Regions from separate parts of the Streptomyces sp. NPDC048269 genome, predicted to be linked through region 1. Evidence: riboswitches for the same ligand, from Rfam matches in the RefSeq annotation. Region 1 holds a riboswitch; each other region holds the start of a gene.
The links. Region 1 has a riboswitch for thiamine pyrophosphate ahead of thiC (phosphomethylpyrimidine synthase ThiC). Riboswitches for the same ligand answer to the same signal wherever they lie in the genome.
Positions count from the first base shown of each region.

Region 2: it holds a riboswitch for thiamine pyrophosphate, as region 1 does, so the genes downstream of both, thiO (glycine oxidase ThiO) here and thiC (phosphomethylpyrimidine synthase ThiC) in region 1, are expected to answer to the same signal.
Region 3: it holds a riboswitch for thiamine pyrophosphate, as region 1 does, so the genes downstream of both, AB0D48_RS12210 (thiamine ABC transporter substrate-binding protein) here and thiC (phosphomethylpyrimidine synthase ThiC) in region 1, are expected to answer to the same signal.

Region 1 is NZ_JBEZLW010000001.1:257,439-267,666, forward strand. Features, by position in the region: gene AB0D48_RS01290 (helix-turn-helix domain-containing protein) at 1-284, shown strand, start outside; gene AB0D48_RS01295 (SsgA family sporulation/cell division regulator) at 382-831, shown strand; gene AB0D48_RS01300 (YibE/F family protein) at 894-2,273, opposite strand; TPP riboswitch at 2,352-2,497, shown strand; gene thiC (phosphomethylpyrimidine synthase ThiC) at 2,491-4,278, shown strand; gene AB0D48_RS01310 (glycosyltransferase) at 4,364-5,455, opposite strand; gene AB0D48_RS01315 (hypothetical protein) at 5,728-6,525, shown strand; gene AB0D48_RS01320 (hypothetical protein) at 6,554-7,363, opposite strand; gene AB0D48_RS01325 (metallophosphoesterase) at 7,513-8,868, opposite strand; gene AB0D48_RS01330 (LacI family DNA-binding transcriptional regulator) at 9,100-10,215, opposite strand.
Region 2 is NZ_JBEZLW010000002.1:341,485-351,712, forward strand. Features, by position in the region: gene thiE (thiamine phosphate synthase) at 1-116, opposite strand, end outside; gene AB0D48_RS03705 (Rv2175c family DNA-binding protein) at 194-559, opposite strand; gene AB0D48_RS03710 (FAD-dependent oxidoreductase) at 627-1,847, opposite strand; TPP riboswitch at 1,929-2,041, shown strand; gene thiO (glycine oxidase ThiO) at 2,039-3,208, shown strand; gene thiS (sulfur carrier protein ThiS) at 3,205-3,423, shown strand; gene AB0D48_RS03725 (thiazole synthase) at 3,429-4,223, shown strand; gene pknB (Stk1 family PASTA domain-containing Ser/Thr kinase) at 4,566-6,482, shown strand; gene AB0D48_RS03735 (deoxyribonuclease IV) at 6,543-7,394, shown strand; gene AB0D48_RS03740 (DUF4396 domain-containing protein) at 7,473-8,006, shown strand; gene AB0D48_RS03745 (sulfite oxidase-like oxidoreductase) at 8,023-8,655, opposite strand; gene bfr (bacterioferritin) at 8,829-9,308, shown strand; gene AB0D48_RS03755 ((2Fe-2S)-binding protein) at 9,305-9,562, opposite strand; gene AB0D48_RS03760 (class II 3-deoxy-7-phosphoheptulonate synthase) at 9,744-10,228, opposite strand, start outside.
Region 3 is NZ_JBEZLW010000008.1:157,073-167,300, forward strand. Features, by position in the region: gene AB0D48_RS12200 (phosphatidate cytidylyltransferase) at 1-57, shown strand, start outside; gene rlmN (23S rRNA (adenine(2503)-C(2))-methyltransferase RlmN) at 151-1,263, shown strand; TPP riboswitch at 1,338-1,447, shown strand; gene AB0D48_RS12210 (thiamine ABC transporter substrate-binding protein) at 1,533-2,627, shown strand; gene AB0D48_RS12215 (iron ABC transporter permease) at 2,723-4,339, shown strand; gene AB0D48_RS12220 (ABC transporter ATP-binding protein) at 4,339-5,370, shown strand; gene AB0D48_RS12225 (cytochrome P450) at 5,392-6,636, opposite strand; gene AB0D48_RS12230 (FAD-dependent oxidoreductase) at 6,676-8,082, opposite strand; gene AB0D48_RS12235 (ferredoxin) at 8,079-8,342, opposite strand; gene AB0D48_RS12240 (hypothetical protein) at 8,471-9,106, opposite strand; gene AB0D48_RS12245 (hypothetical protein) at 9,199-10,104, opposite strand; gene AB0D48_RS12250 (Rossmann fold nucleotide-binding protein) at 10,185-10,228, opposite strand, start outside.

The sequences.
Region 1 (10,228 bases):
ACCGGCACCCGGTCGAGGCCATCACCCCGTACACCGTGGCCGATCAACGCTCCCTGGAACACCGGATCGGGTCCCTGGCGCGGCTGCAGCTGGTTACGGAGCGTCAGGAGTACGCCCTCGGCACCGTGTGTGCAGCCATCCCCATCACTGCCGGCGACACGGCCGCAACCATGGCGATTTCCCTGCCTCTGCACCAAGAAGGTCGGTTGCTGTATGCAGTCGATCGACTACGGAGTGAAGTAGGCGCGCTGTTGAGCACCCTCTCGTTCTCTATCAGTATCTGAAAACTCACTCCTTGTGATCTGCTAGCGCTTCCACCACCCTTGTCAAGAGGGCCCTGGGGGATCATTCCTGGCCACTTCCACTACAGCGGGGTAGGCAATGCGCGAGTCGGTACAGGCAGAGGTCATGATGAGCTTCCTCGTTTCCGAGGAGCTCTCGTTCCGGATCCCGGTGGAACTCGGGTACGACGCTCGGGACCCCTACGCAGTCCGCCTGACCTTCCACCTTCCCGGAGACGCGCCCGTGACCTGGGCGTTCGGCCGGGAACTCCTCCTCGACGGCATCAACAAACCGTGCGGCGACGGCGATGTGCACATCGCCCCGACCGATCCCGAGGACCTGTCCGATGTCCACATCCGCCTCCAGGTCGGCGGCGACCGGGCCCTGTTCCGCGCCAGCGCGGCGCCGCTCGTCGCGTTCCTCGACCGCACCGACCGGCTCGTCCCGCTCGGCCAGGAGCGCAACCTGGGTGACTTCGAGGAGAACCTTGACGAGGAGCTCGGCAAGATCCTGTCCGAATCCCGGCAGAACGAGCAGAACGCGGGCTGACACGCCCCCGCGCGCGCACTGACCAGCCGCGCCGGCCACGCTGCTCTTCCCGCAACAACCTTTCAGCGCTTGCGACGGCGGCCCCGGCCGCCACGGACCGGCCCCGAAGCCGGCCCGGCGACCGGGGTCCCCGGCCGGTCGGCGGAAACGACCAGAGCGGCCAGCGCCGTCGTCAGGGGAACCGAGGCCACGAGGCCGATCGAGCCCACGAGGGTCCGTACGATCTCCACCGCGACCAGCTCGCTGTTGGCCACCGACCCCATGCTGCTGTTCGCGATCGAGAACAGCAGGAGCAGGGGGAGTGCGGCACCCGCGTAGGCCAGTACGAGTGTGTTGACCACCGACGCGATGTGGTCACGGCCGATCCGGATGGCCGCCCGGTAGAGGGCGCGCGACCCCATCGACGGGTCGGCCTGGTGGAGTTCCCAGACCGCGGAGGTCTGGGTGACCGTCACGTCGTCGAGCACGCCCAGCGATCCGATGATCACGCCCGCGAGCAGCAAACCGCTCATGTCGATTTCCGGGTAGAGCCCGTGGATCAGGCCCGTGTTGTCGTCGGTGTTGCCGCTGAGGAACGCCCAGTCGATGAACACCGAGCCCAGCAGCCCGATGAGCAGCAGCGAGACGAGCGTGCCGAGGACGGCGACCGAGGTGCGGGCGGTCAGACCGTGGCACATGTACAGGGCGATGAGCATGATGGCGCTCGCGCCGATGACCGCGACGACCAGCGGATTCGAGCCCTGCAGGATGGCCGGGAGGATGAAGAGGGTCAGCACGCCGAAGCTGATGACCAGCGCGATCAGAGCGAACAGCCCGCGCATCCGGCCGACCAGGACGACCGCGACCGCGAAGATCCCGGCCAGCAGCGCCATGGGGAGCTTGCGGTTCACGTCGATCACCGAGTACTGGAGGTCCCGGGGCGCATCCGGCGCGTACGCGACCACCACCTCCTGGCCGTCCGCCAACTGCCGTGGCGCGCCCGGCTGGACGATCTCCACGAAGGTACGGCCCTTGTCCGGGCCGGTGCCGACCTCGACGGTGGCCTTCTTGCACTCGCCGGTCTGCGCCGCCTTGGCTTCGCGGCCCTCGGGAGTGGATGTGTCACCGGTGGGCGGCACCTGTGAGGCGTTCACCGATTTGCAGTCGACCTGTTCGAGCGAGACGACCGTGCCCTGCTGCGTCTGCCGGTCGAAGCCCACCCCCGTGCGCTCGTGGGCAGGGGCTCCGCCCGGCCAGAGCACCGCCATGCCGATGAAGACGGCGGCGGCGAAGGGGATCAGAACGGCCGCGATGACCTTGCGCAGGTGCTTCGAGACGGGGGCCGCCGGGCCATGCCCGTGGCCGTGCCCGTGGGAATGGCCGGCAGGGTGCCCGGAACCCGCGTGTGCGTGGCCCGAGTGGCCGGTGGGATCCGTGGGCTCGGTGGGGGGCTGCGGCGAGATCGTCACCAGCAGATCATCGCAAGAGATGAGGGGGCCCACTGTTCAGCACGCCATAGATGACGCTAGCGTGGGGGCACCTTTGCACAACGCGGGAGCTCGGAGCACCGGGCTGAGAGGACGCTGATCACCGTACGCGCATCACGGATGCGTGCGGGAGGAGGCTGCGTCGACCGCCGAACCTGTTACCGGGTAATGCCGGCGTAGGGAGATAGGTCTCATGACCATTCAGGACGCACGCACGCCTGCCGTCAGCCAGGACGGCGACGGCTCGACCGAGCGCAAGCCGGGCTGGCACAAGGGCTACGTGGCGGGCTCCCGCCCCGACATCCGGGTGCCGGTCCGCCAGGTCCACCTCACCAACGGCAAGGACGTAACGCTCTACGACACGTCCGGTCCGTACACCGACCCCCAGATCGAGACCGACGTGCGCAGGGGTCTCGCGCCGCTGCGCGAGAACTGGATCATCGGCCGCGGCGACACCGAGGAGTACGCGGGACGTCCCGTGCGCCCCGAGGACGACGGGATCAAGCACACCTCGCCGCGCGGCGGGCTCAAGAACCTCGACGCGGTCTTCCCGGGCCGCCCCCGCCAGCCCCGCCGGGGCCGCGGCGGCGCCGCCGTCACGCAGCTCGCGTACGCCCGCCGGGGCGAGATCACCCCGGAGATGGAGTATGTCGCGATCCGCGAGAACGTCTCCCCCGAGGTCGTGCGCGAGGAGATCGCCGCAGGTCGCGCGGTGCTTCCGGCCAACGTGAACCACCCCGAGATCGAGCCGATGATCATCGGCAAGCGGTTCCTGGTGAAGGTCAACGCCAACATCGGCAACTCCGCGGTCACCTCCTCCATCGAGGAGGAGGTCGACAAGATGACCTGGGCGACCAAGTGGGGCGCCGACACGGTCATGGACCTCTCGACCGGCCGCAACATCCACACCACGCGCGAGTGGGTGCTGCGCAACTCCCCCGTCCCGATCGGCACCGTCCCGCTCTACCAGGCGCTGGAGAAGGTCGACGGCCGTGCCGAGGACCTGACCTGGGAGATCTACAAGGACACGGTCATCGAGCAGGCCGAGCAGGGCGTCGACTACATGACGGTCCACGCCGGCGTGCTGCTGCCGTACGTGCCGCTGACCGCCCGCCGCAAGACCGGCATCGTCTCGCGCGGCGGTTCGATCATGGCCGCGTGGTGCCTGGCGCACCACAAGGAGAACTTCCTCTACACGAACTTCGAGGAGCTCTGCGAGATCCTCGCGACGTACGACGTCACGTACTCGCTGGGCGACGGTCTGCGCCCCGGCTCCATCGCGGACGCCAACGACGCGGCGCAGTTCGCCGAGCTGAAGACGCTGGGCGAGCTGAACACGATCGCTAAGCGGCACAACGTGCAGACGATGATCGAGGGCCCGGGCCACGTCCCGATGCACAAGATCAAGGAGAACATCGACCTCCAGCAGGAGATCTGCGAGGAGGCGCCCTTCTACACGCTCGGCCCGCTGACCACGGACGTCGCGCCCGCGTACGACCACATCACGTCGGGCATCGGCGCCGCGATGATCGCCTGGTGGGGCACCGCGATGCTCTGTTACGTCACACCCAAGGAGCACCTGGGCCTGCCCAACCGGGACGACGTCAAGACCGGCGTCATCACGTACAAGATCGCGGCGCACGCCGCGGACCTGGCCAAGGGGCACCCCGGCGCCCAGGAGTGGGACGACGCGCTGTCGGACGCGCGGTTCGAGTTCCGCTGGGAGGACCAGTTCAACCTGGCCCTCGACCCGGACACGGCTCGTGAGTTCCACGACGAGACGCTGCCCGCCGAGCCGGCCAAGACCGCGCACTTCTGCTCCATGTGCGGTCCGAAGTTCTGTTCGATGAAGATCTCCCAGGACATCCGCCGTGAGCACGGCGGCGACCTGAAGGCCGAGGAGATCCAGGCGGGCATGGCGGAGAAGGCCGCCGAGTTCGCGGCCTCGGGCAACCGCGTCTACCTGCCGCTGGCCGACTGAGGCACCACCGCTCACACGCGAAGGCGCCGCTCCCCGGTCCGTCGGGCCGGGGAGCGGCGCCTTTCGGTGCCCGGGCCGGAGCCCGTCAGGCGACCACCTGGTACCCCGGGTCCACCTTGCTGCGCGCGAACGCGAGGTTCTCGGTGACCCGGTCACGCTGGGACGCAGGGAGTGGCCCGCCGTCCTGGAGGAGGCGCTCGCAGCAGTCCAGCGACTCCTGGTACTCACCGACCCAGTAGGCGGCCACGGCGAGTTCGTCGAGGGCGCGCCAGTCGTGCCAGTCGAACTCGACGAACAGGATGTCGGCAGGGCGGGGGATCCGCAGCGCCTCCCGGGCGAACATGTACGCCAGCGGCCATCGGCCTTCGAGGCGGCAGTAGCGGGCGAGGCTGCCGATCGCTTCGGCGCGCGAGGGACGGCTCTCGTGCGCGCGGAGGAAACGGTCCATCACCTCGGCCGAGGGCTTCTTGAGGTTCGCCGCGATCCGCGCCGCGTACAGCTGGGAGCAGAAGGCCTCCTCGACGAATCCGCCCATCGCCGCCCGGCGGTCGTATGCGGCGAGGGATTTCTCCGGTTCTCCCGCGTCGCGCCAGCTCTGGGCCAGGTAGAACGCGTAGCGGGCATTCTCGGGTTCTTTGATCAGCCCTTGTTCGAGTACCTCCGCGTCGCGCAGGTACTTCTCCCGCTCGCCCGATTGCCTGAGGCGTGCCCCGCCGCCGATGATGAGGATGTTGATGCCTTCGAGCACTCCGCTGCTGTGCCGGACTTCGCAGTCGATGTACTCGTGGAGCACTCCGACGTATTTCCACGGCAATCGGGTGGAGACCAGAGCGGGCCGCCAGTGGATGACGGGCTCGTGGTGCACCGCGAGGCTGTACGCGTCGAGAGTGAGGTCCGGCATGTGAAAGCCGGGCGGTACCTGCATCACGTCATCGGCATCGATGAACAGCAGGTAGTCCGCGCTGGAACGCGCGAGGTCGATCGCCTCGCTGCGGCTTTCGCCGAATCCTTTCCACGGCCGCTCGTGCAGAACTCCGGGCAGGTCACTGAAGAATTCCCGGATGATGTCCTGGGTGCCGTCCGTAGATCCGGTGTCCACGATCACCCATGTGTCGATCAAGGGGCGAACCGATTCGAGACAGCGCCGGATCACCGGAGCCTCATTCTTGACGATCATGTTCAGGCAGACTGTTGCTCTCAAGGATTCCATCCCCTGTGGTGATGAAAAACGACCGTGAGCCGACCGTAGGCCACGGTCCTTCCGTGCCGGGCGCGCGTCGCGCCCGCCACTTCGTAAAAGCCCCCATTGGGGGCGTACCGCTGGTCCGATAAGTGGACTTTCTCGCGGGGCGTCTCACCACTTGCAACCGCGATCCTCACGATGACCGAGGTGGCCCGATATGGCCCATCGCACATCGTTCGATCCGGTTTCGAGAAGGAGCGGCGTATATGAGCCCCGAGAACAGGACCAAGTCAACCCTTGGTCCGCTGCCCAGGCGGAGCAGTTGGCTGACTGGCGGCACCCTCGCTTCGCTGGCCCTGGTCGTGGCGGGCATCTCCAGCCCCGCGGTCGCCACGGCTCAGGCCATCCAGGCGAGCGAGACAGTCCGCGCGGCTGCCCCCACGGGCGACCGCTGCGAGTCGGACAAGCACGACTACGACCCGCGAGCGGCCGTCCAGGCCGGCCCGCGCGGTGGTGGTGGCGGCGACGACGACGAGTGCCGGCAGGGTCCGACGGGCCCCAGGGGTCCGAAGGGTGCCGACGGAGCCACGGGTGCCACCGGCGCGACGGGCGCCACCGGCGCGACGGGTGCGACCGGAGCCACCGGTGGGTCCACGTGTGTCGACATCGACTCCGTCCGGGACAACAACAGCCGCGAGTTCAAGGCGGTACTCCCCGGCGACGGCACTGCGTACGCGGGTATCCGCGGGCTCCAGGCGACCCCGGGACCCTGGACCTGGTACGACCTCACCACCAACGAGGAGGGCAACTACCCCGACGACGCCTGCGCGATCGCCATCAGCCATCAGGCCAACCAGCTGCTGGTCGAGGTGGTGACGACGGAAGGCGTGATCTGGGAGACCACCTGCGCCGTCAATCCGGGTCCCCTCACCCTCACCTGCGGCGGGGTGTGGACCGAGGCGGTTCCCCAGCCCGACCCGGATGACCCGGACGCCCGCCGGGCAGCCAACTCACCGCCGATCCGGCCGATGAACCCCAACTACCTGCCGAAGGCACTGAAGTAGGGGAAGCAGGGGGCGCGGCCGGGGGGAACTACTCCGGACCGTGTTCCGTGCCGCCGAAGTCCGGACTCGTGAAGTCCGGGGGCGTGTAGCCGGGCCGGGGCCCCTGTGACGGGGATCCCGGACTGGTGAAGTCGGGCCGGGTGTATCCCAGGTTGGGGATGCGCCCGGCCCCTGGCGTGCGGGGCGCCGGATGTCCCGGCCCCGCCGCCGGATCGGTCAGCGCATCGCGCAGGAACGGCATGATCCCCCGCTCCAGCAGCGCGTTCCGCCAGGCCTCCCGGGCCTGCGCGACCTCGTCGGGTATCGCCTCGGCCTCGTCCGCCGCCACCTCGGTCGCGCCGTTGTGGACGGCGGTCACCAGCAGGCCGATGACGGCGAAGATCAGGGCGGCGGCGGTGAGCACGCCGAAGAACGAACCCGCCGTCAGCATGGTCTCCGCGAAGGCCGGTTCGGGCTCGATCATCTTCAGGATGTAGCCCACGAGCAGGAAGATCAGCATGGCGGTGCCCGCCAGCACGGGTGCGAGGACCGCGATCACGGCGCCGAGGCCCGCGCCGCCCTGTCCGTCGTCGTCCTCGCCCGCGGTCCCGGGAGTGGAGAGGACCTCGTCGCGCCGTTCCTCGCGGAGCTTCACGTAGTGGTCGTACTCGGCCGCGGCCGCGGCCGTCAGCAGCGCGCTGGCCCCCAGGGCCATGGTGCGCAGTTGTTCGGCGTTCAGACGTTCGCCCAGGGTGGCGAGCTCGGGCCGGTCGTGTGCGGTGCGCAGCGCCTCGTCGAGGAGCCGATCGAACTCCGGCCGGTCTTCGGTCAGCAGGTGCGGAGCGCTGGTCATGTGCATCCCCCGATGCTCCGTGGAGGCCGGTTTGCCCGCGTAGACCCGGGCGCCGGCACAAACGGAGGAGAGCCTGCTACGGATAGAGCGATGGTAGAGGGATCACACCGCAGGTTGACAGGGGCTTTGCGGAAATACCCCCCTGGTGACAATCCTCAGTCGCGCAGCGGAAGTTGGACGACCAGCAGTTTGCCGGCCATCGTGACCCCGCCGTCCATCGCGATGGCGAGCCCGTCCGCGTACACGTGGGGCCCGTCCACCGCCTCCGGGCCGCGCGCCTCGTCGCCGTCCTCGGTGCCCACTTCGCCGAGGAGGTACGGGATGGGGCTGTGCCCGTGCACGACGCGGCTGCCGCCGTACGTGCCGAGCAGTTCGCGTACGGCCCCCGGGCCGGTCTCCTCGTCGCGGAAGGCGAACCGCTTGGTGAACTTGCGGAAGAGGTCCCAGGTGATGTCGGCGTCGTTGCGGTTGAGGAGCTCGTGGATGGTGTCGTTGACGTCCTCGATGGAGTCGCCGTAGTCCAGGTAGGCCGTGGTGTCGGAGTGCAGCAGCAGGTGGTCCTCCTCCAGGACGGCCGCGTCCAGGCGGGACATCCACTGCAGGTGTACGTCCTGCAGGCGCTCCATGTCGGTGCGCTGGCCGCCGTTGAGCAGCCAGGCGGCCTGGAAGGTGGCCGTGCCGGCGCCGGAGGAGACGGGGGTGTCGCCGAACCGCTTGGCGCCGATGAGCAGCAGCTCGTGGTTGCCCATGAGGGCCTTGCAGTAGCCGCCGGCGGCCGCGGCCTCGGCGGACAGCCGCATGACGAGGTCGATGACGCCGATGCCGTCGGGGCCGCGGTCGGTGAAGTCGCCGAGGAACCAGAGCCGGGCGTTGCCGGCGGACCAGCGGCGCTCGGTGTCGATCAGGCCCTGGGCGTGGAGTTCGGTGACGAGCTCGTCGAGGTAGCCGTGGACGTCGCCGACCACGTAGAGCGGGCCGGGACCGGCGGTCGACGCCTCTTGGGGGACGTACTGGACCTGGACGGTGTCGCCGGGGCCGCCGAGCGCGCCGCGGCCGATGACGGGCAGGTCGCGGTGGGTCGGGGTGTAGCCGTCGAAGCCGTCGTCCTCGGGGTCCACGGGGGCCTCGGGCTCGGCGGGTGCGTGCGCCTCGTGCGGCTCATGGGCCTTGCGAGGCTCGTACGCTTCGTGCGCCAGGCGAGGCTCGTACGCGTCGTGGGCCTCGCGCGGTTCGTACGCCTCGCGCGCATCGTGGACGGCGCGCGCCTCGTTCACGTCGTGATGCGGGACGGGCGGTGCCACGGGCTGTGCGTTCGCCGGAGGCGCGTAGCCGGGCTGCGCGGGCACGCTCAGCGCGCCGTCCTCGTAGTACGCCGGGTACTCGCCGTACACGGGGGCCTCACCGGGAAGCCCGTTGGATACGGCGTACGGAGCGGGTTCGGTGACCGGAACCCGGAAGTCCCGCAGCGTCTCCGTCCGCATCGCGGGTCCCTGACCGGCCCCCTGAGTCATCGACCCCTCCACCACCGTCGCGCTGCCGTACACCTGCGGACCCTCCTGACCTCCGGGGAGGAGGGTCCGTGATGTCGTGCGCCCATCATAGGAATGCGGCTCGCGCTGTGTGACGCACCAGGGGTGGTGAATCCTGTCCGGAGCCGATGGTTCCTACCATTTTCTCCCGATATCGGTGTTCTGAAATCCTCGGCGGAGCCAACGACCCCGCCCGTGGGGTGGTGCGGCGACTCAGTCCTGGGCCGGAGACCGGGGCGGGCTGACGGTCGTACGGGGCTGCCTGCGCTGTGACGACGTACGGATGATGAGCTCGGTCGGGACGACCTGTTCGACGGGGCGTCCGGTGTCCACTCCCTCGATCGCGTCGATGAGCAGCTGCACCACGGCGGTGCCGATGCGGCGCGGTTTGAGGGAGAGGGTGGTGATGGGCGGTTCGGTGTTGGCGTACACGGTGGACTCGCTGCAGCACACGAGCAGCAGGTCCTCGGGGACGCGCAGGCCGTAGCGCCGGGCGGCGGCGAGCAGGTCCGTGCCGTTGGGGTCGAAGAGCCCGTACACGGCGTCGGGCCGGTCGGGGCGGGCGAGGAGCCGGTCGGCGGCCACGGCGCCCGCGCAGGGGTCGTGGGCGGGGTAGGACTCGTAGACGGGGTCCTGGCCGACGCGTTCGCACCAGTTGAGGTAGGCGGTCGTGGAGAGCCGGGTGTAGGTGTCGGTGGTGGTGCCGGTCAGCAGCCCGATCCGACGGGCGCCGGCGGCGGCGAGGTGGTCGAGCAGGCCCAGTACGGCGGCCTCGTGGTCGTTGTCGACCCAGGCGGTGACGGGGAGGGAGCCTGCCGGGCGGCCGTCGGAGACCACGGGCAGGCCCTGGCGGACCAGTTCGGTGACGACGGGATCGTGGTCGGAGGGGTCGATGACGACGGTGCCGTCGAGGGCGACGTTGGACCACACGTCGTGTCGGGAGGTGGCGGGGAGGATGACGAGGGCGTAGCCGCGGGCGAGCGCGGCGGAGGTGGCGGCTCTGGCCATCTCGGCGAAGTAGGCGAATTCGGTGAAGGTGAAAGGTTCATCCCCGTACGTCGTCACGGTCAGGCCGATGAGGCCCGACTTGCCGGTACGGAGGGTGCGGGCGGCGGCGGACGGGCGGTAGCCCAGCCGGTCGGCGACCTCGCGGACATGGCGGCGGGTGGCGTCCGGCAGCCGCCCCTTGCCATTGAGCGCGTCGGAGACGGTTGTGATGGAGACGCCCGCCGCGGCGGCCACGTCCCTGATGCCTGCCCGGCCCTGTCGGCCGGCGGCCCGCCGGGTGGTCTCGGTCCGGCTCACCTGATGCTTCCCTGCTGGTGTCATGGCGAGCCGATAG
Region 2 (10,228 bases), on a different contig from region 1:
CGGAGCTGGACGATGTCCACGCCGCCGGCCAGCACGGCGTCCAGGAACTCGGGGAGGTCACCCTGGCGCTTGCGGGCGTCCGTGCAGAGGTAGAGCCGGGCGTCGGACAGCTGCATGGGTGTACCCCCGGGGACGGAAGCGGTGTACGAGCCCTGCGGGCCCGTACACCGCGGTGGAGCGGATGCGGATCAGGTCAGAGGGCGAGCGCCTGAGCGCGGCGCTTCACCTCCGTGCCGCGATTCTCGCTCAGCGCCTGCACGGGGGTGCCGGGCAGGGTCGGGTCCTCGGTGAAGAGCCACTCCAGGATCTCCTCCTCGGTGAAGCGGTCGTCGCGCAGCACGGTCAGCAGGCCGACCAGGCCCTTGACGACCTTGTCGCCGTCGATGAAGGGGGCCGGCACTTGCAGGGAGCGGTTCTCGCCCCGGCGTACGGCGATCAGCTGCCCTTCCTTGACCATCTGGCGGACCCGGGTCACCTCGACGTTCAGCATCTCCGCGATGTCGGGGAGGTACAGCCACGAGGGGACAAGGGCATCGATCTTTGCGTCAATCTCGGTCACGGGTACAAGCCTGCCATCTCGGACCGGCGCCCGGTACCGGAGCCGCCCGTCCGTGGCCGGGCCCGGACTACAGGGGGGCCGACTTCAGGGGAACCGCCGGGTCGGCGACCTTGGCCGGGTCCACCCGGGCCCCCGTCTCGATGAGCTTGCGGCCCTGCGCCAGGTCGCGGGGGCGGCCCACGGCCAGGACCGCGACCAGCACGCCGTCGCGCAGCCAGCACACCGACCAGGTGGGGCCGGCCGGGTCGCCGCGCCGGAGCAGGGTGTCGGCCGCGGCGTGGTGGCCTGCGTACTGGACGAAGCGCCCGAACTGCTCCGACCAGAAGTACGGCACCGGGTCGTAGACCTGGACCGGTTCCCCGGCCAGGATGTTCGCCGCGACCGCCCGGGGGCCCTGGAGCGCGTTGTCCCAGTGGTGCACGAGCAGCCGCGTCCCGTAGCGGGCCGACGGGAAGGAGGCGCAGTCGCCGACCGCGTACACCCCGGGCAGGGAGGTACGCAGGTACGCGTCGGCGGTGACCGAGCCGTCCGGGCCCAGTTCCACGCCGGTCCCGGCCAGCCACCCGGTGGCGGGGCGGGCTCCGATGCCCACCACCACCGCGCCGGCCGGCAGGGCGCGCCCGTCCGCGAGCAGCACCCGGCCCTCCTCGGTCCCGGCGACCTTCGCGCCGGTGATCAGCTCGGCGCCCGCCTCCTCGTACCAGCGCGCCATCGGGGCGGCGACCTCCGCCGGCAGCGCCCCCGCCAGGACCCGGTCCGCCGCCTCGACCACGGTCACCTCGCAGCCCGCCTCCCGGGCCGCGGTGGCGAATTCCGCGCCGATCCAGCCCGCGCCGACGACCACCGTCCGGGGCGCCTCCGCCAGGACCGGGCGCAGCCGCGCCGCGTCGTCCAGCGTCCGCAGCAGGTGCACGCCGGGGACGCCCTCCGTGCCGGGCAGGGTCAGCGGCACGGCGCCGGTGGCCAGTACGAGGACCTCGTAAGGGACCGGTCCCGCCTCGGTGTCCAGCTCGCGCTCGGCGGCCCGCAGCCCGGTGACCTCCGTGCCGAGCCTGAGCCCGATGCCGAGTCCTTCGAAGTCCACGTCGAAAGCGGAGTCCTCGGCCTTGCCGAGCAGCACCGCCTTAGACAGCGGTGGCCGGTCGTAGGGCTGGTGGGGCTCGGCTCCCAGCAGGGTCACGGGGCCGGTGAAGCCCTGCTCCCGCAGGGCTACCGCGGTCTGCACGCCGGCCATTCCGGCGCCCACGATCACGACGCCGCTCGGGTTCTGCTCCGTCTGCTCACTCACCCGGCCACCCTAATCACCTGACGGGCCGCCAGGAATAGGTGCCGCCTTACCCACTGTCCGCACCGGGGTTAGTCTGGCCACCGTACCTATCGCGGGAGTCCGGGCGCACCGGGCTGAGAGGGAGGCTGGCCGGCCTCCGACCGTACGAACCTGATCCGGGTCATGCCGGCGAAGGGAGGGGCTGGACGCCCATGCATTCTTCTCTGAAGGGATCCGACGTCCTCGTCATCGGGGGCGGGATCATCGGACTCGTCACCGCCTGGCGGGCGGCCCGGCGGGGCCTCGGCACCGTACTGGCCGACCCGGCCCCCGGCGGCGGCGCCGCCCAGGTCGCGGCCGGGATGCTCGCGCCCGTGACCGAGCTGCACTACGGCGAGGAGGCCCTGCTGGGCCTGGGTCTCGCCTCCGCGGCGCGCTATCCGGAATTCGCCGCCGAGCTGGCCGAGGCGAGCGGCGGCCTGGACATCGGCTACCGGGCCTGCGGCACCCTCGCCGTCGCCCTCGACGCCGACGACCGGCTCCACCTGCGGGAGCTGCACGCCCTGCAGCGCCGCTGCGGCCTGGAGTCCGAGTGGCTCACCGGCCGTGAGTGCCGCCGGCTGGAGCCGATGCTGGCCCCGGGGGTCCGGGGCGGCCTGCGGGTGGACGGCGACCACCAGGTCGACCCGCGGCGGCTCTCGGCCGCCCTGCTGGCCGCCTGCGAGGGGGCCGGCGTGACCGTCCACCGGGCGGCGGCGGAGCGGCTGCTGGTCACCGCCGACCGGGCGGCCGGGGCCCTGCTCGGCGACGGTACGGAGGTGCGCGCGGACCAGGTGGTGCTGGCGGCGGGCTCGCTCAGCGGCCGGCTGGCGGGCGTACCGCCGGAGGTGGTGGCCCCCGTACGGCCGGTGAAGGGCCAGGTGCTGAGGCTCTCGGTGCCTTCCGCCCGCGCGCCGTTCCTGTCGCGGACGGTACGGGCGGTCGTGCGCGGCAGCCACGTGTACCTGGTCCCGCGCGAGAACGGTGAACTCGTCGTGGGCGCCACCAGCGAGGAGCTCGGCTGGGACACCACGGTCACCGCGGGCGGGGTCTACGAGCTCCTGCGCGACGCCCATGAGCTGGTGCCCGGCATCACCGAACTCCCGCTCACCGAGACCCGCGCGGGACTGCGGCCGGGCTCCCCCGACAACGCCCCGCTGCTCGGCCCGACCGACCTGCCCGGCCTGCACCTGGCCACCGGGCACTACCGCAACGGGGTGCTGCTGACCCCGCTCACCGGCGACGTACTGGCGGAGCTGCTGACCACCGGCGAACTGCCGCCGATCGCACGCCCCTTCACCCCCCGCCGTTTCTCCGCCGCACGACAGGAGTCGTACGCATGACCCTCCCCGTCTCCGTCTCCGTGTCCGTCAACGGCGAGCCGCGCGAGGTCGCGGCCGGCACCACGCTCGACGCGGTGGTCGCCACCCTGACCGCGGCGCCCTCCGGCGTCGCGGCCGCGCTCAACGAGACCGTGGTCCCGCGCGGGCGGTGGCCGCTCACGCCGGTGGGCGAGGGGGACCGGGTCGAGATCCTCACCGCGGTCCAGGGAGGCTGACGGCCATGGCAGACGACCTCTTCGTCCTCGGCGGCCGGACCTTCTCCTCCCGCCTGATCATGGGTACGGGCGGCGCCCCGAGCCTTGACGTCCTCGAACGCGCCCTGGTCGCGTCCGGCACCGAACTCACCACGGTGGCCATGCGACGGCTGGACCCGACGGTCCAGGGATCCGTCCTCTCCGTCCTGTCGAAGCTGGACATCGCGGTCCTGCCGAACACGGCGGGCTGTTTCACGGCGGGCGAGGCCGTGCTCACGGCGCGGCTCGCGCGGGAGGCGCTGGGCACCGACTGGATCAAGCTGGAGGTGGTCGCGGACGAGCGGACCCTCCTGCCCGACGGCGTCGAGCTGCTGGACGCCGCCGAGGTCCTGGTGGACGAGGGCTTCACGGTCCTCCCGTACACGAACGACGATCCGGTGCTCGCGCGGAAGCTGGAGGACGTGGGCTGCGCGGCGATCATGCCGCTCGGGTCCCCCATCGGGTCGGGGATGGGCATCCGCAATCCGCACAACTTCGAGCTGATCACGGAACGGGCGTCCGTCCCCGTCATCCTGGACGCGGGGGCCGGCACGGCCTCGGACGTGGCGCTGGCGATGGAACTCGGCTGCGCGGCGGTGATGCTGGCGTCGGCCGTGACGCGGGCGCAGGATCCGGTGCTGATGGCTGCGGCCATGCGGGACGCGGTGTCGGCGGGCCGTCTCGCCCATCGCGCGGGGCGCATCCCGCAACGCCGGTTCGCCGAGGCCTCGTCTCCTGCGGAGGGCCGCGCCGCCCTCGACCCGGAACGCCCGGCGTTCTGACCTGCGCCGGGGCTCCGCCCCACCCCCCGACAGCGCTCCGCGCCCGCGCCTCACACGCCGGCGGGGCTGAAATCGCCCTACGGCCAGTCCGGCCCCGCCGAGCACAACCCGCCCCGTACGGGGACAACCCAGCCGGTTCAGGCGCAAGTCAACCTGTTCGGGCACAACCCAGCCGGTGCGGGCACAAGTCGGCCCGTGCGGGCACAAGGCAGCCCCGCCGGCGTTGGAGGCGTGGGGCGCGGGGCGGAGCCCCGGTCCTTGAGCCGACGGTCACGTCACAGGTGCGCTGCAAGGCACCGGGCGGCGGGTCCGGCCCGCACGCACCCCTCGTAGAATCGCCGGGTGGATACGACCCTGGATGACCCCCTCGTCGGGCGCGTGCTCGACGGCCGCTACCGCATCGACGCCCGCATCGCGGCCGGCGGCATGGCCACGGTCTACCGGGCCGTCGACACCCGCCTGGACCGTGTCCTGGCCCTGAAGGTCATGCACCCGGCCCTCGCCGCGGACGCCGCCTTCGTCGACCGGTTCATCCGGGAGGCGAAGTCCGTGGCCCGGCTCGCCCACCCCAATGTCGTCGCCGTCTTCGATCAGGGCACCGACGGGCCCTACGTCTACCTGGCCATGGAGTACGTCTCCGGCTGCACCCTGCGCGACGTGCTCCGCGAGCGCGGCGCGCTCCAGCCCCGGGCCGCCCTCGACATCCTGGAGCCCGTGCTCGCCGCCCTCGGCGCCGCCCACCGGGCGGGCTTCGTGCACCGTGACATGAAGCCCGAGAACGTCCTGATCGGCGACGACGGCCGGGTGAAGGTGGCCGACTTCGGGCTGGTCCGGTCGGTGGACTCGGTCACGAACACCACCGGCTCCGTCCTCGGCACCGTCTCGTACCTGGCCCCCGAGCAGATCGAGAACGGCGTCACCGACACCCGTGTGGACGTCTACGCCTGCGGTGTCGTGTTCTACGAAATGCTCACCGGGGCCAAGCCCCACACCGGCGGCTCCCCCGCCCAGGTGCTCTTCCAGCACCTCCACGAGGACGTGCCGCCGCCGTCGGCCGCCGTCCCCGGGCTGCCCGTCGGTCTCGACGAACTCGTCGCGCACGCCACCGCGCGCAATCCGGAGCTGCGGCCCTCCGACGCCGCCGCCCTGCTCGGCCTGGCCCGCGAGGCCCGGCTCCAGCTCAGCGACGCCGAGCTGGACGCCGTGCCGCCGCAGGCCCGCGCCGGGGAGCGGTCGTCCGCCGAGGACCGCACCGGTGTGATCCCGCGCCCCGTGGCCGCGCACCAGCCCGTGCACCACACCTCCCGGCTGGAGATGCCGCCCCCGCCGCCGCCCGTCCCGGCGGACCCGGACGCGGCCCCGGCCCGCCGGCCGCGCCGCGGCACGCTCCTCGTCGTCGCCGGCGTCCTGCTGGCCCTCGGCCTCGGCACGGGTGTCTGGTACATCAACTCCGGCCAGTTCACCAAGGTCCCCAACCTCCTCGGCAAGACCGAGGAACAGGCCAAGTCCCAGCTGTCCGCGGCCGGACTCGGCGTGAAGCGGGTCGACCGGAAGTTCAGTGACGCCTTCGACCGCGGGACGGTGATGAACACCGATCCCCCCGGCGGCCGCCGGATCCGCGGCAACGGCGCGGTGACGCTCACCATCTCCCGCGGCCCCGAGGTCGTGGCCGTGCCCAACCTGAAGGGCCGGCCCCTGGAAGAGGCCAGGGCCGAACTGACGAAGGCCGGGCTGGCCCCCGGCAAGGTCACGCAGGCCTTCAGCCAGGACGTCGCCCAGGGCTCGGTGATCGGCTCCGACCCGGTGGGCGGCGAGAAGCGGGCCCCCGACACGGCGGTCGCCCTGGTCGTCAGCAAGGGCCGCCCGGTCCCCGTACCCAGCGTGGCCGGGATTCCGTTCGAGCAGGCACGCGCCACCCTGGAGGGCCTCGGCCTCAAGGTGGCGACCGCCCCCGAGCAGGTCAACGCGCCCTCGCCGGCGGGTACGGTCGCGAACCAGTCGGTCGGCGCCGGAACGCAGGCCGCGGCGGGCGACACCGTCACGCTGACCCTCTCCAAGGGCCCCCGCCAGCTCCCGGTCCCGGACGTGACCGGTCAGGAGGTGGACGCGGCGCGCAAGGCGCTGGAGGTCGCGGGCTTCAAGGTGAAGGCGGAGCGGCCGTTCCTCTCCTTCAGCAAGACCGTGGAGTCCCAGTCGGTGCCCGGCGGGCAGAACGCCCCCGAGGGCAGCACGATCATCATCCGGACCAAGGGACTGTAGGGGTACGTGGAGCACGTGGAGTACGTGGAGCACGCTGAGCGGGAGCGCTCGGCGCGGGCCGTGCGCAATCCCGTGGGCGGGCACGTCCCCGTCGCGGGCGGGCTCGCCTCGGTCGGGCTGACGTACGCCCGTGAGATGGGCGCGGAGGCGGTCCAGGTCTTCGTGGCCAATCCGCGTGGTTGGGCCACCCCGGTGGGCAATCCGGCGCAGGACGAGCTCTTCCGCGCCGAGTGCGCGGCCGCGTCCCTGCCGGCCTACGTACATGCCCCGTACCTGATCAACTTCGGCTCGCACACCGAGGGGACCGTCGAGAAGTCGGTGGAGTCCCTGCGCCACTCACTGCGCCGGGGCCGGGAGATCGGCGCGCTCGGGGTGGTCGTGCACACCGGCTCGGCCACCGGAGGCCGCCCGCGCGAGGACGCGTACGCTCAGGTCAGGCAGTACATGCTGCCGCTGCTGGAAGAGCTGACGCACGACGACGACCCCCTCCTGCTGCTGGAGTCCACTGCCGGCCAGGGCTCCTCGCTGTGCTCTCGGGCAGAGGACTTCGGGCCGTACTTCGACGCGCTCGACCACCACCCGAAGCTGGGGATCTGCCTGGACACCTGCCACATCTTCGCGGCCGGGCACGATCTGGCGGAGCCGGGCGGGACGAAGCTGACGCTGGACCTGCTGGTGGACACGGTGGGCGAGGGCCGGCTGAAGCTGGTCCACGCGAACGACTCCAAGGAGGGCGTCGGCGCCCACAAGGACCGGCACGCCAACATCGGTCAGGGCCACATCGGCCAGGAGGCCTTCACCGAGCTGTTCACGCATCCGGCGATGGCGGACGTACCGCTGATCATCGAGACGCCCGGCGGCAAGGAAGGACATGCGGCGGACGTGGCGCTGCTGAAGCGGCTGCGTCCTTGAGGGAATACCCCCCGGGGGTATACGGTTCTGTCATGTCGACGGAACCGCTACTCGGCATTTCCCACTCAGGGGGTCGTCATGGGGCACGCACGCGCACACCACGAACACCCGCACGACGAGCATGGCGAGCACCACGGGCAGCACGGGCAGCACGACCACCACGGGCATCAGCACGGGAACGTCAGCTGGGCCATGGCCGCCAAGGCCACCCTCCACTGCCTCACCGGCTGCGCCATCGGCGAGGTGCTCGGCATGGTCATCGGCACCGCGCTGGGCTGGGGGAACATCGCAACGATGATCACGGCGATCGTCCTGGCCTTCTTCTTCGGCTACGCGCTCACCCTGCGCGGGATCCTCGCGGCCGGCGTCGGCCTGCGTGCCGCCATCCGGGTGGCGCTCGCCGCGGACACCCTGTCGATCGCCGTCATGGAACTGATCGACAACGGCGTGATCGCCTTCTGGCCGGGCGCGATGGACGCCCACCTGTCGGAGCCGCTGTTCTGGATCGTCCTGGCGATCTCGCTGGCGGCCGCCTTCGTGGTCACGACCCCGGTCAACAAGTGGATGATCGGCCGCGGCAAGGGTCACGCGGTCGTCCACCAATACCACTGAGGCACCCTGTCCGGCTCTAGAGCTCGGGGCCTTCCCCCGGCTCCTCCTGGTACGAGAAGCGCTGCTCGCGCCAGGGGTCGCCGATGTTGTGGTAGCCCCGTTCCTCCCAGAAGCCCCGGCGGTCGGCTGTCATGTACTCGACGCCACGGACCCACTTGGGGCCCTTCCAGGCGTAGAGGTGCGGGACCACGAGGCGCAGCGGGAAACCGTGCTCGGCGGTGAGCAGTTCACCGCCCTGGTGGGTGGCGAAGACGGTCCGCTCGGAGGCGAAGTCGGCCAGTCGCATGTTGGAGCTGAAGCCGTACTCGGCCCACACCATCACATGCGTGACCTGCGGCGACGGCGGCGCCAGGGCGAGGATCGTACGGGCGAGCACACCGCCCCATTCGGCGCCCGTCATGCTGAATTTCGTGACGCAGTGCAGGTCCGCCACGACCGACTCGAACGGCAGGGCCGCGAACTCCTCGTGGTTCCAGCAGTGCTTCTCACCGTCGGCCGTCGCGCCGAAGACGCGGAACTCCCAGCGGTCCGGCTTGAACTTGGGCACGGGACCGTAGTGGGTGACCGGCCAGCCCCGCTGCAACCGCTGCCCCGGTGGAAGCTCCAGCTGCTCTGCTCCCGGAGATTCCCGGCTTTCCGGCTGACCCATGACTCCATGGTGACAGACGTCGCGGGGTGGTCATGACCAGCTCCGAGCCGATTCGGGCAAGTCACTGTAACTCCCACTAAGGAGGCACTTACTGGACTGCCCCCGACGGCGGTGCAAGGATGCGCCCACCTACCCCGTCACGTAGCTGACATTGCCTGGAAGGAGCCTCTGCGATGCAGGGCGACCCCGAGGTCCTTGAGTTTCTGAACGAGCAGCTGACCGGTGAGCTGACGGCCATCAACCAGTACTGGCTGCATTACCGCATCCAGGACAACAAGGGCTGGACCAAGCTCGCCAAGTACACGCGTGAAGAGTCCATCGACGAGATGAAGCACGCGGACAAGATCACTGAGCGCATCCTGATGCTCGACGGTCTGCCGAACTACCAGCGCCTCTTCCACGTGCGCGTCGGCCAGACGATCACGGAGATGTTCCAGGCGGACCGGCAGGTCGAGGTCGAGGCGATCGACCGGCTCAAGCGCGGCATCGAGGTCATGCGCGGCAAGGGCGACATCACCTCGGCCCGGCTCTTCGAGGAGATCCTGGAGGACGAGGAGCACCACATCGACTACCTCGACACCCAGCTGGAGCTGATCGAGAGCATCGGGGAGCCGCTCTACATCGCGCAGCTGATCGAGCAGCCGGAGGGCTAGGCCGCTTCGGCCAGCGCGGGCTCGGGGACGAGCTGCGGGTCGGCGGCGAGCACGGCCGCCGCACTGCCCTTCTCCAGCAGTTCCCGGCGCGGGCAGGCCCCGCGGCCGAGCAGGCCCTGGATGGCGCGCACACAGGAACCGCACTCGGTGCCGGCCTTGGTGGCCGAGGCGATCTGGCGGGGGGTGCAGGCCCCGGCGGCCGCGTGTTCCTTGACCTGCTGGTCCGTGATGCCGAAGCAAGAGCAGACGTACACGCGGTTCACCTCCCTGAGCGGAATGGTTCTGCAGCCATCCCCTGTGCGGTGAGGCTTACCTAACCGTACCCAAAGTTAGGGTGACCTAAAAGACCCGGATACGACAGTGGGGCGCGGATCACATGGATCCGCGCCCCACTGTCATACGTTCCTACTTACTGATCGCGGTACATCTCGCTACTTACTGATCGCGGTACATCTCGGCGACCAGGAAGGCCAGGTCCAGGGACTGGCTGCGGTTGAGCCGCGGGTCGCAGGCCGTCTCGTAGCGCTGGTGCAGGTCGTCGACGAAGATCTCGTCGCCGCCGCCCACGCACTCGGTGACGTCGTCACCGGTGAGCTCGACGTGGATGCCGCCCGGGTGGGTGCCGAGGCCCTTGTGGACCTCGAAGAAGCCCTTGACCTCGTCGAGCACGTCGTCGAAGCGGCGCGTCTTGTGGCCGGAGGCCGCCTCGAAGGTGTTGCCGTGCATCGGGTCGGTGACCCAGGCGACGGTCGCGCCGGAGGCGGTGACCTTCTCGACGAGCTCGGGGAGCTTGTCGCGGACCTTGTCGGCGCCCATGCGGACGACGAAGGTCAGCCGGCCCGGCTCGCGCTCGGGGTCGAGGCGGTCGACGTACGTCAGCGCCTCGTCCACCGTGGTGGTGGGGCCGAGCTTGATGCCGA
Region 3 (10,228 bases), on a different contig from region 1:
CTGCCGACCGCACCGGTGGTGTGGCTGCTGCTGGCCGCGTTCGTGGGTACGGGCTGACCTGCGGAAAGGCGTCGTAACACGCCGGGCGGTTACTCTTGGAAGGCGCGCTGCTTCTGCGGCGCGCCTTTCGTCTTACAAGGAGTACCTGCCATGGCCCGCCCTGTTCCGGGAGAGCTCACCTTCGTCGCCCCGCGCGGGGCCAAGAAGCCGCCCCGGCACCTCGCCGACATGACCCCGGCCGAGCGCCGTGAGGCGGTCGCCGCGATCGGCGAGAAGCCGTTCCGGGCCAAGCAGCTCTCGCAGCACTACTTCGCGCGCTACGCGCACGACCCCGCCGAGTGGACCGACATCCCCGCGGGCTCCCGCGAGAAGCTCCAGCAGGAGCTCCTCCCGGACCTGATGAACGTCATCCGGCACATCTCGTGCGACAACGACACCACCCGCAAGACCCTGTGGAAGCTGCACGACGGCACGCTCGTCGAATCCGTGCTGATGCGTTACCCCGACCGGGTCACGATGTGCATCTCCTCCCAGGCCGGCTGCGGCATGAACTGCCCGTTCTGCGCCACCGGCCAGGCGGGCCTGGACCGCAACCTGTCCACCGCCGAGATCGTGCACCAGATCGTCGACGGCATGCGCGCGCTGCGCGACGGCGAGGTCCCCGGCGGTCCTGCGCGGCTGTCGAACATCGTCTTCATGGGCATGGGCGAGCCGCTGGCCAACTACAACCGCGTGGTCGGTGCCATCCGGCGCCTCACCGACCCGGAGCCCGACGGCCTGGGCCTGTCGCAGCGCGGTATCACCGTCTCCACCGTCGGCCTGGTCCCGGCCATGCTGCGCTTCGCCGAAGAGGGCTTCAAGTGCCGCCTCGCGGTCTCGCTGCACGCGCCCGACGACGAGCTGCGCGACACCCTGGTCCCCGTGAACACCCGCTGGAACGTCCGTGAGGTCCTCGACGCGGCCTGGGAGTACGCGGAGAAGTCCGGCCGCCGGATCTCCATCGAGTACGCCCTGATCCGCGACATCAACGACCAGGCCTGGCGGGGTGACCTGCTGGGCAAGCTGCTCAAGGGCAAGCGCGTCCACGTCAACCTGATCCCGTTGAACCCGACGCCGGGCTCCAAGTGGACCGCCTCGCGGCCCGAGGACGAGAAGGCCTTCGTGGAGGCCATCGCCCGGCACGGTGTGCCCGTGACCGTACGGGACACCCGCGGCCAGGAGATCGACGGCGCGTGCGGTCAGCTGGCCGCTTCGGAGCGCTGAGTTTCGACAGCGTCAATTTCCGGCCGCGATCGGTCGCAATCGGCCACGAGGTACCCTGTGGCCGAACCAATTTCATATTCCGACAGGGGAGCGCCACAGCGCTGAGAGTGCGGTATCCGTCATCCGCAGACCCTCTGAACCTCGCCCCGGTCATTCGGGGTAGGAAGTTCGGTCACCACTCAAGCTGTTGCGCCCTGCCCGGCGTCCGCTCCCACAGAGCGCCGGGCAGGGCCGCGTCTTCTCCTGGACATCCCAGGAGGAATTCACCAGTGAGCACCACCAAGAGGATCGCGGGCGCGGCGCTCGCGGCCGCGCTGGGCGTCACCACGCTCAGCGCCTGCGGCGACGCCAAGGACAAGCCCGCGGGCGCGAGCGACGCCCCCAAGTCCAAGACCGTCACGCTCGTCTCCCACGACTCCTTCAACGTGACCGACACGGTCCTCAAGGAGTTCGAGCAGCAGAGCGGCTACACCGTCAAGGTGCTGAAGTCCGGGGACGCGGGCGCGGCGCTCAACCAGGAGATCCTCACCAAGGGCTCCCCGCGCGGCGACGTCTTCTTCGGCGTGGACAACACCCTGCTCTCGCGCGCCCTCGACAACGGCATCTTCACGCCGTACGAGGCCAAGGGCCTGGCCGGGGTGAAGCCGGAGTACGTGCTCGACAAGGAGCACCGGGTCACGCCGATCGACTCCGGTGACATCTGCGTCAACTACGACAAGCAGTACTTCGCCGACAAGAAGCTCGCCCCGCCGCAGACGCTGGACGACCTCGTCAAGCCGGAGTACAAGAACCTGCTGGTCACCGAGAACGCCGCGACCTCCTCGCCCGGCCTCGGCTTCCTGCTCGCCTCCGTCGGCAAGTACGGCGAAGAGGGCTGGAAGGACTACTGGAGCAAGCTCAAGGCCAACGGCGTCGAGGTCGTCGACGGCTGGGAGCAGGCCTACAACGAGCGCTTCTCCGGCTCCGCGGGTGGCAAGAAGGCCAAGGGCGACCGCCCGCTGGTCGTCTCCTACGCCTCCAGCCCGCCGGTCGAGGTGCTGTACGGCGAACCGCAGCCGGCCGAGGCCCCGACGGGCGTCTCCACCGGTACCTGCTTCCGCCAGATCGAGTTCGCGGGTCTGCTGAAGGGGGCGAAGAACGAGGAGGGCGGCAAGGCCCTCGTCGACTTCCTGATCAGCAAGAAGTTCCAGGAGGACATGCCCCTCCAGATGTTCGTGAACCCGGTGACGAAGGACGCTGTCCTGCCGGAGCTGTTCACGAAGCACGGTGTGGTGATCGAGAAGCCCGAGAACGTCGCTCCCGAGACCATCGCCAAGAACCGTGAGCAGTGGGTCAAGGCATGGACCTCGCTCGTCGTGAAGTAAGCGGCACCAAGGAGCCGGGTGCGGCGCCGGGGGGCGCCGCACCGGGCCCCGCCCCTCGCGAGGGCGGACGGGCGACCGCGGTGCGGCTCGCCCTGATGGCCGTGCCCCTGGCCTTCTTCGGGCTGTTCTTCGCCTATCCCGTCGCCGCGATCGTCGGGCGCGGCCTCAAGACCGACGCCGGCTGGCAGTTCGGCCGGATCGGCGAGGTGATCTCCCAGCCCGGCATCGCCGCCGTGCTGTGGTTCACCACCTGGCAGGCGCTCGCCTCCACCGCGCTCACGCTGCTGATCGCGCTCCCCGGCGCGTACGTCTTCGCGCGCTTCGAATTCCCCGGCAAGCAACTGCTGCGGGCCGTGGTGACCGTCCCCTTCGTACTGCCGACCGTGGTCGTCGGCACCGCTTTCCTCGCGCTGCTGGGACGCGGTGGGCTGATGGACGAACTGGTCGGCGTCCGGCTCGACACCACCGTCTGGGCGATCCTCCTCGCGCACGTCTTCTTCAACTACGCGGTCGTCGTCCGCACCGTCGGCGGGCTGTGGGCACAGCTCGATCCGCGCCAGGAGGAGGCCGCCCGGGTGCTGGGCGCCGGCCGGTTCGCCGCCTGGCGGCGCGTGACGCTGCCCGCGCTGGCCCCGTCGGTGGCCGCGGCCTCGCTGATGGTCTTCCTGTTCACCTTCAGCTCCTTCGGCGTCGTACTGATCCTGGGCGGGCCCGCGTACTCCACCCTGGAGGTGGAGGTCTACCGGCAGACCGCGCAGCTCCTGGACCTGCCCACGGCCGCCGTGCTGACGATGGTGCAGTTCGCCGCGGTCGGTGCGATCCTCGCCGTGCACGCCTGGACCGTGCGCCGGCGCGAGACCGCGCTGCGGCTGGTGGACCCGGGCCGGACCACGCACCGGCCGCGCGGCTGGGCGCAGCGCACGCTGCTGGGCGCGGTGCTCCTCACCATCGGCCTGCTGATCGTGCTGCCGCTGGGCGTGCTGGTCGAACGGTCCTTCGACGCCCCCGGCGGATACGGCTTCGGCTTCTACCGGGCCCTGCAGGACGCGGGCGCCGGCGGCGGAACCTTCCTGGTGCCGCCGCTGGAGGCGATCGGGAACTCCCTCCAGTACGCTCTCGCCGCCACCGCGATCGCCCTGTTCATCGGGGGACTGGCGGCCGCGGCACTGACCCGGCGCGCGGGCCCCTTCGTACGCGGCTTCGACGCGCTGCTGATGCTGCCGCTCGGGGTGTCCGCCGTGACGGTGGGCTTCGGCTTCCTGATCACCCTGGACGAGCCGCCGCTGGATCTGCGGACCTCGTGGATCCTGGTGCCGCTGGCGCAGGCGCTGGTGGGCGTGCCCTTCGTCGTACGGACCATGCTGCCGGTGCTGCGCGCGGTGGACGGGCGGCTGCGGGAGGCGGCCGCCGTGCTCGGCGCGTCGCCGCTGCGGGCCTGGCGGGAGGTGGACCTGCCGCTGGTGCGGCGGGCGCTGCTGATCGCGGCCGGATTCGCCTTCGCGGTGTCGCTCGGAGAGTTCGGCGCGACCGTCTTCATCGCGCGGCCGGACCAGCCGACGCTGCCGGTGGCCGTGGCACGGCTGCTGGGGCGGGCCGGCGAGATGAACTACGGGCAGGCGATGGCCCTGAGCACGATTCTGATGCTGGTGTGCGCGGCGTCCCTGCTGGTGCTGGAGCGACTGCGGCCCGACAAGACCTCCGGAGAGTTCTGATGACACTGCTTCAGCTGGAAGGGGTGTCGGTCCGGTTCGGTGAGCGGGCGGTCGTGGACTCCGTGGACCTGAAGGTCGCCGAGCACGAGATCGTGTGCGTGCTGGGGCCGAGCGGGAGCGGCAAGTCCACCCTGCTGCGCGTCGTCGCAGGGCTCCAGCCGGTCTCCGCGGGGCGGGTGCTGCTGGGCGGGGCGGACCAGGCAGCCGTGCCCGTGCACCGGCGGGGAGTCGGCCTGATGTTCCAGGACCACCAGCTCTTCCCGCACCGGGACGTCGGCGGCAACGTCGCCTTCGGGCTGCGGATGCGGGGCTCCTCGAAGGACACCTGCGAGGGCCGGGTCGGGGAGCTGCTGGAGCTGGTCGGGCTCCCCGGCGCCGGGAAGCGCGCGGTGGCCTCCCTGTCGGGCGGCGAGCAGCAGCGGGTCGCGCTGGCTCGGGCGCTCGCCCCGTCGCCGCGGCTGCTGATGCTGGACGAACCGCTGGGACAGCTGGACCGCGGGCTGCGGGAGCGGCTCGTGGTGGAGCTCCGGGGGCTGTTCTCCAGGCTGGGGACGACCGTGCTGGCCGTCACGCACGACCAGGGGGAGGCCTTCGCGCTGGCCGACCGGGTCGTGGTGATGCGGGACGGGCGGATCGCGCAGGCCGGTACCCCGCTGGAGGTGTGGCAACAGCCCGCGTCGGAATTCGTGGCGCGGTTCCTGGGCTTCGAGAACGTGGTGCCGGCCGTGATGTCGGGCGGGGTGGCGGGGACCCCCTGGGGGAAGGTACCGGTCCCCGCGGGAGCGGCGGAGGGGGAGCGGCAGCTGCTGATCCGCCCGGCGGGGGTCGTGCTGGGACCGGACGGCCTGCGGTGCGAGGTGCTCTCGCGCACCTTCCGGGGCACGCACGTCGCGCTGCTGCTGCGGCCGGAGTCGGGGCCGGTGCTGGAGGCGGAGTGCGGACTGGTGGGGGCGCCGGCCGTGGGGGACCGGGTCGCGGTGACCTTCGCTCCGACCGAGGTCGTCATCCTCCCGGCGGCCGACACTCCCTAGCGGGTGTCGGCCGGGCATGAGCTACGGGCGGATGCCGTCACAGGCGATCGGCAGGTGGCGCGGGCCGCGCAGGACCGCGTTCTGCCGGTACGGCGGCGGGTCCTCCAGCAGCCGGGGGTTCTCCAGCCGGCGGGCGAGTTCGCTCAGGGCGAGCTGGGCCTCCTGGCGGGCGAGCGGTGCCCCGAAGCAGCTGTGGATGCCGCTGCCGAGGCCGAGGTGCTGGATGTCCTTGCGGTCGGGGTCGAAGCGGTCCGGGTTCTCGAACCGCTTCGGGTCACGGTTGCCGGAGGCCAGGATCAGCCAGAGGGACGCGCCCTTGGGGATGGTCACACCGGCGACCTCGATCTCGGAGAGGGTGCTGCGCTGGGGCAGCAGCTGCACGGGCGGCTCGTACCGCAGCAGCTCCTCGACGATGGGGACGGACAGGGCGGGGTCCTCGCGCAGTCGCTTGAGGACGTCCGGGTGGCGCAGCAGGGTCAGCATGCCGTTGGTGATGAGGTTGACCGTGGTCTCGTGGCCCGCGATCAGCAGCAGCGCGGAGGTGCTGAGCACCTCCATGGTCGTCATCGCGCCGTCCGGGCCGTCCGCGGTCGCCAGCTGGGACAGCATGTCTTCGCCGGGGCTCTTGCGGCGCTCCTCGATCAGTCCGGCCAGGTACATGCCCAGTTCCATCCGGGCGTCCATGGCGCCCTTGCCGTGCTGGGTGGGGTCCGCGTCCGGGTCGGGGTCCAGGCTCGCGGCGAGGGTCTCCGCCCACACGTGGAAGCGCGGCTCGTCCTCGCGGGGCACCCCGAGCAGCCGGCAGATGACCGTGACCGGGAAGGGGTACGCGAACTGGTCGACCAGGTCGACCCGGTCCAGGTTCCCGGTCGTGGCGAGGGAGTCGATCAGCCCGGAGACGAGACCCCCGAGTTCCTCGCGCATGTCGTACACCCGGTGGGGGGCGTGCGGCGGCCCGAACGGCCGGTTCGTCATCCGCCGCAGCCGGTCGTGGTCCGGCGGATCGAGCTTGAGGAAGGACGGCGGCAGGGTCGTGCCCTCCTCCTCGGCCTTGCCCAGCGGATCGTCTCCGGTCGCCTTCAGGTTCTTGGCGTCGGAGCTGATCCGCGGGTCGTGCAGGAGGCTCTGGATCTCGTAGTACGTGCTGACGACGTACGGGCCGTCCCCGTCGTGGGACACCGGGGTCTTGCGGAGCTCCTCGTACAGCGGGTACGGGTTCGCACGGTTCGCGTAGTCGATGATCTCCCGCAGGATGGCTTGTGTCATGACGGGTCCTCGTGGTCCTCGTGGGGAGGGCGGCGTGGGTCAGTGGTGCGCGGGGATGAAGGTCATCTTCCGGTCGGCCGGCGAGTAGCCGCTGAGGGTGATGGTCGGACCGTGCGTCGGCACCGAGGGGTCGGGGAAGTCCGCCGGTACCGCCTTGTTCCCCTCCGGCCTGCGGTCCACCGTGGAGAACGTTGGGGGGAACGGCGCGGTGGTCTCGATCTGGTGCTCGTAGAACTGGAGCCACCGGCAGTTGTCGAAGGTCACGGCGGCAATCACGCGGTCCTGGTAGCCGTACACGGCCGCGAACCGGCGCTCCGCGAGCGAGCCCTGCGTGACGAGGATCTCGGTCCCCATCGGCGGCACTCCGACCGACTTGATGTTCACCCCGAACTGGGAGGACCAGAACGCCGGAACCCACAGGTGGGGGCGGCGGTCCGTACTTTCGCTGAGCATGTTGTGCGCGGCGGTGTCGGCCTGGGCGACGGCATTGCCCCAGTGCTCCAGGGAGAGGAACTGGTAGCCGAACAGGGCGTGCGGGGAACGCGCCACGTCACCCGCGACGTAGATGTCATCGGTGACGATGCCGCGGATGTCGAAGGCCCGGCAGCCCGCGTCGCAGGCGATGCCGCGGGGGCCGGCACCCAGTCCGGAGCCGGCGAGCCATTCGGTGTTGCGCTGCGCGCCGAGCGAGACGACCACGACGTCGGCCTCGACGGTGGCCCCGTCGGAGAGGTGGGCGGCGCGGACCCGCCCGGAGGGGTCGCCTTCCAGCCCGGTCACCATGACCCCGGTGCGCAGGTCCACCCCGTTCTCGCGGTGCATCTCGGCCGCGACCTCGCCGATCACCCCGCCGAGCGCGCCGACCAGCGGAGCCGCGCCCCGTTCGGCGACGGTGACGTTCAGGCCGCGTTCCCGGCACGCGGAGGCGATCTCGGACCCGGTGAAGCCGGCTCCGATGACGAGCACCCGGCGGGGGCCGGCGGCGAGGGCCTGCTGCAGTCCTTCGGCGTCGTCGCGGGTGCGCAGGACGAAGACTCCCTTGAGGGCGCCCTCCTCCTCGTTGGGCCAGGGCCGCGCCCGGACACCGGTGGCGATCAGCAGCCGGTCGTACTCCACCTCGTCGCCGTTGCCGAGCAGGACCCGGCGGGCGGCCATGTCCAGGCCCGTGGCGGGGACCCCGAGGCGCCAGTCGGCGTCGATCGCCCGGCGGCGGGGGAGTGCCGTGTGGTCCGCCACCGCGTTGCCCAGCAGCACCTGCTTGGACAGCGGGGGCCGGTCGTAGGGCTCGTACGGTTCGTCGCCGATCATCGTGAGCGAACCGGTGAAGCCCTTCTCGCGCATGGTCTCGGCCGCCCGCAGGCCCGCCAGCGAAGCGCCGACGATGACGATGCGGCCCTCGCGCTTGAGCTGCTCCAGGGCCCCGTCGCGTGTTCCTTCACCAGTCACCGCGCGCCTCCGGAACGGGAACCGGCTCCGGCCACGGCATCCGGGGCCGGCATGTTCGGCATGTCCTCGTCGCTCAGTTCGAGGAGGATCGCACCGACCGGACAGGCGGCCACGGCGCGCTCGACGTTCTCGCGCTGCTCGGCGGCCGCCTCCGGGTTGTAGAGCAGCGACTCGTCGCCGTGCATGGCGAACACATCAGGAGCGAGGAACGCGCACTGGGCGTATCCCTGGCATCGGTTGAGGTCGACGACAAGCCTCATGACGGTTCTGCCTTTCCTCGGCTGGGTACCCCGTCACCCCCGAAATCCCCGGTCCTCCCCTTCCCCCCAGGATGCACGCGGGGTCCCTGGGCTGCCTGCCGGAGTACGGATCCCCAGGTCAGCAGCGATCAGGGCGGGCCCGACCGGCCCGCGGGTGGAGTGCCGCGCCGGGCGCGCAGGATGTGCACGCTGATGATCAGGGCCCAGGCCGGGAAGAGCAGCTCGGACCAAGGCACGCCGGAACCCACGACGATCAGGACCAGGCCGACGACGGTGCCCAGCAGGGCCAGCGGCCGGGGGAACACGCCGAGCAGCCGCCCGATGGTCGAGGTCGCGAGGACGAAGACGGCAGCCATCCGCATGGCGTACGTCGCGAGGAGCGTGTAGGCGTAGTGGCGGCCGAAGTCCGAGGGCGCGCTTTCGTTCAGCACGGTGCCCGCGGCCGCGGCGGCGGCGAACAGGGTGGCCACGAAGACGAAGCCGCTGCCGAGGAACACGGTGGCGACGAACCGGTCCTCGGCCTCACCGGTGTGTGCGCGCAGGGCGCCCATGAACCAGAGGAAGAAGATGCCCGCGAAGGGCACGATCTCCAGGGCCACCTGGACCGCCCAGCGCTTGTCGGGGTCGATGGGCGCGTCGGCGGCGTCGCCGGTGGGGGTGGCGATCCTCATCAGGACGATCGCCGCCCCGAGCAGCAGGGCGAAGCCGACTCCGGCCATTCCGGCGGCGCGCGGTGTCTTCAGCCGATCGGTCGTGGGCTCCACGAACCCTCGCTCTCTCCCCCGGTCCAGCAAGCGGCAGCCACTGCCGCGCCACCAGCGGGAGGCGGCCGACCGGGTGACACCGGCCGGCCGGTTCAGCCGACCGGTTCAGGCACCGGGGTCCCGGCCCCCTCCTCGGCGCCCTCGTGCTTGCCGTACCAGGCGACGGCCACCGCGCCCGCGACGGCCAGGACGAAGCCGAGGACCGCCAGCCAGGCCAGGCCCGGGCGGGAGGCGTCACCGAGCCAGAGCACGCCGATCGCGCCCGGGAGCACCGTCTCGCCGACGACCAGGGCCGCCGTGGCGCCGTTCACCGAGCCGATCTGGAGGGCGACCGTGTGCAGGTACATGCCGCCGACTCCCGCCACCAGAATGGCGTAGAGGGCCGGGTCGGAGAGGAAGGTGCCGAGGTCGAACGGGTCCACACCGTCCAGGATCCGGACGCCGACGCCGAGCGCGCCGAAGCCCAGGCCCGACAGCAGGCCCGCCAGGATCGCCGCCCCGCCGCCGAGGAGGCGTACCGCGACCGTGCCTCCCACCATCAGCAGCAGGGTGATCCCCAGCAGCCACCAGTGCGTGGACATCGGCGCGTGGTGGCCGCCCTCGTGGCCCGCCGCCGTCGCCAGCAGCACCAGCGCCGTGCAGACGACCCCGATGGAGGTCCACTCCTTGCGGCTCAGCCGGATGCCCAGCATCTTCACGCTCAGCACGGCCGTGATCACCAGGTTGGCGCTGATCACCGTCTGCGAGAGGAACAGGGGAAGGAGGCGGGCAGCCAGGGCGCCGAGCCCGAAGCCCACGAAGTCCAGGATCGTGCCGACGATGAACTCCCAGGTCATCGCGGCTTTGGCGGTGGACGACAGGTTGGGGCCGCCGTGCGCCGTCACCCCGGCGGTGGACGGGGACATCCGGGCGGCGCGGCGCGATCCGACGGCTTGCAGCACGGATCCCGTCCCGTAGCAGATGGACGCCGCGACAGCGGTCAGCAGGCCTATGAGCACCAAGGGCTCCGTTCACGTCTGGCAGGTTTTGCGGTACCTCTGCCAGACGTGAGAACCGGCCGGGAAGTTGCTTCCGGAGCTCAGCTCATTGACGCGAGGACACCGGGGACCTCGTCCACCGAGT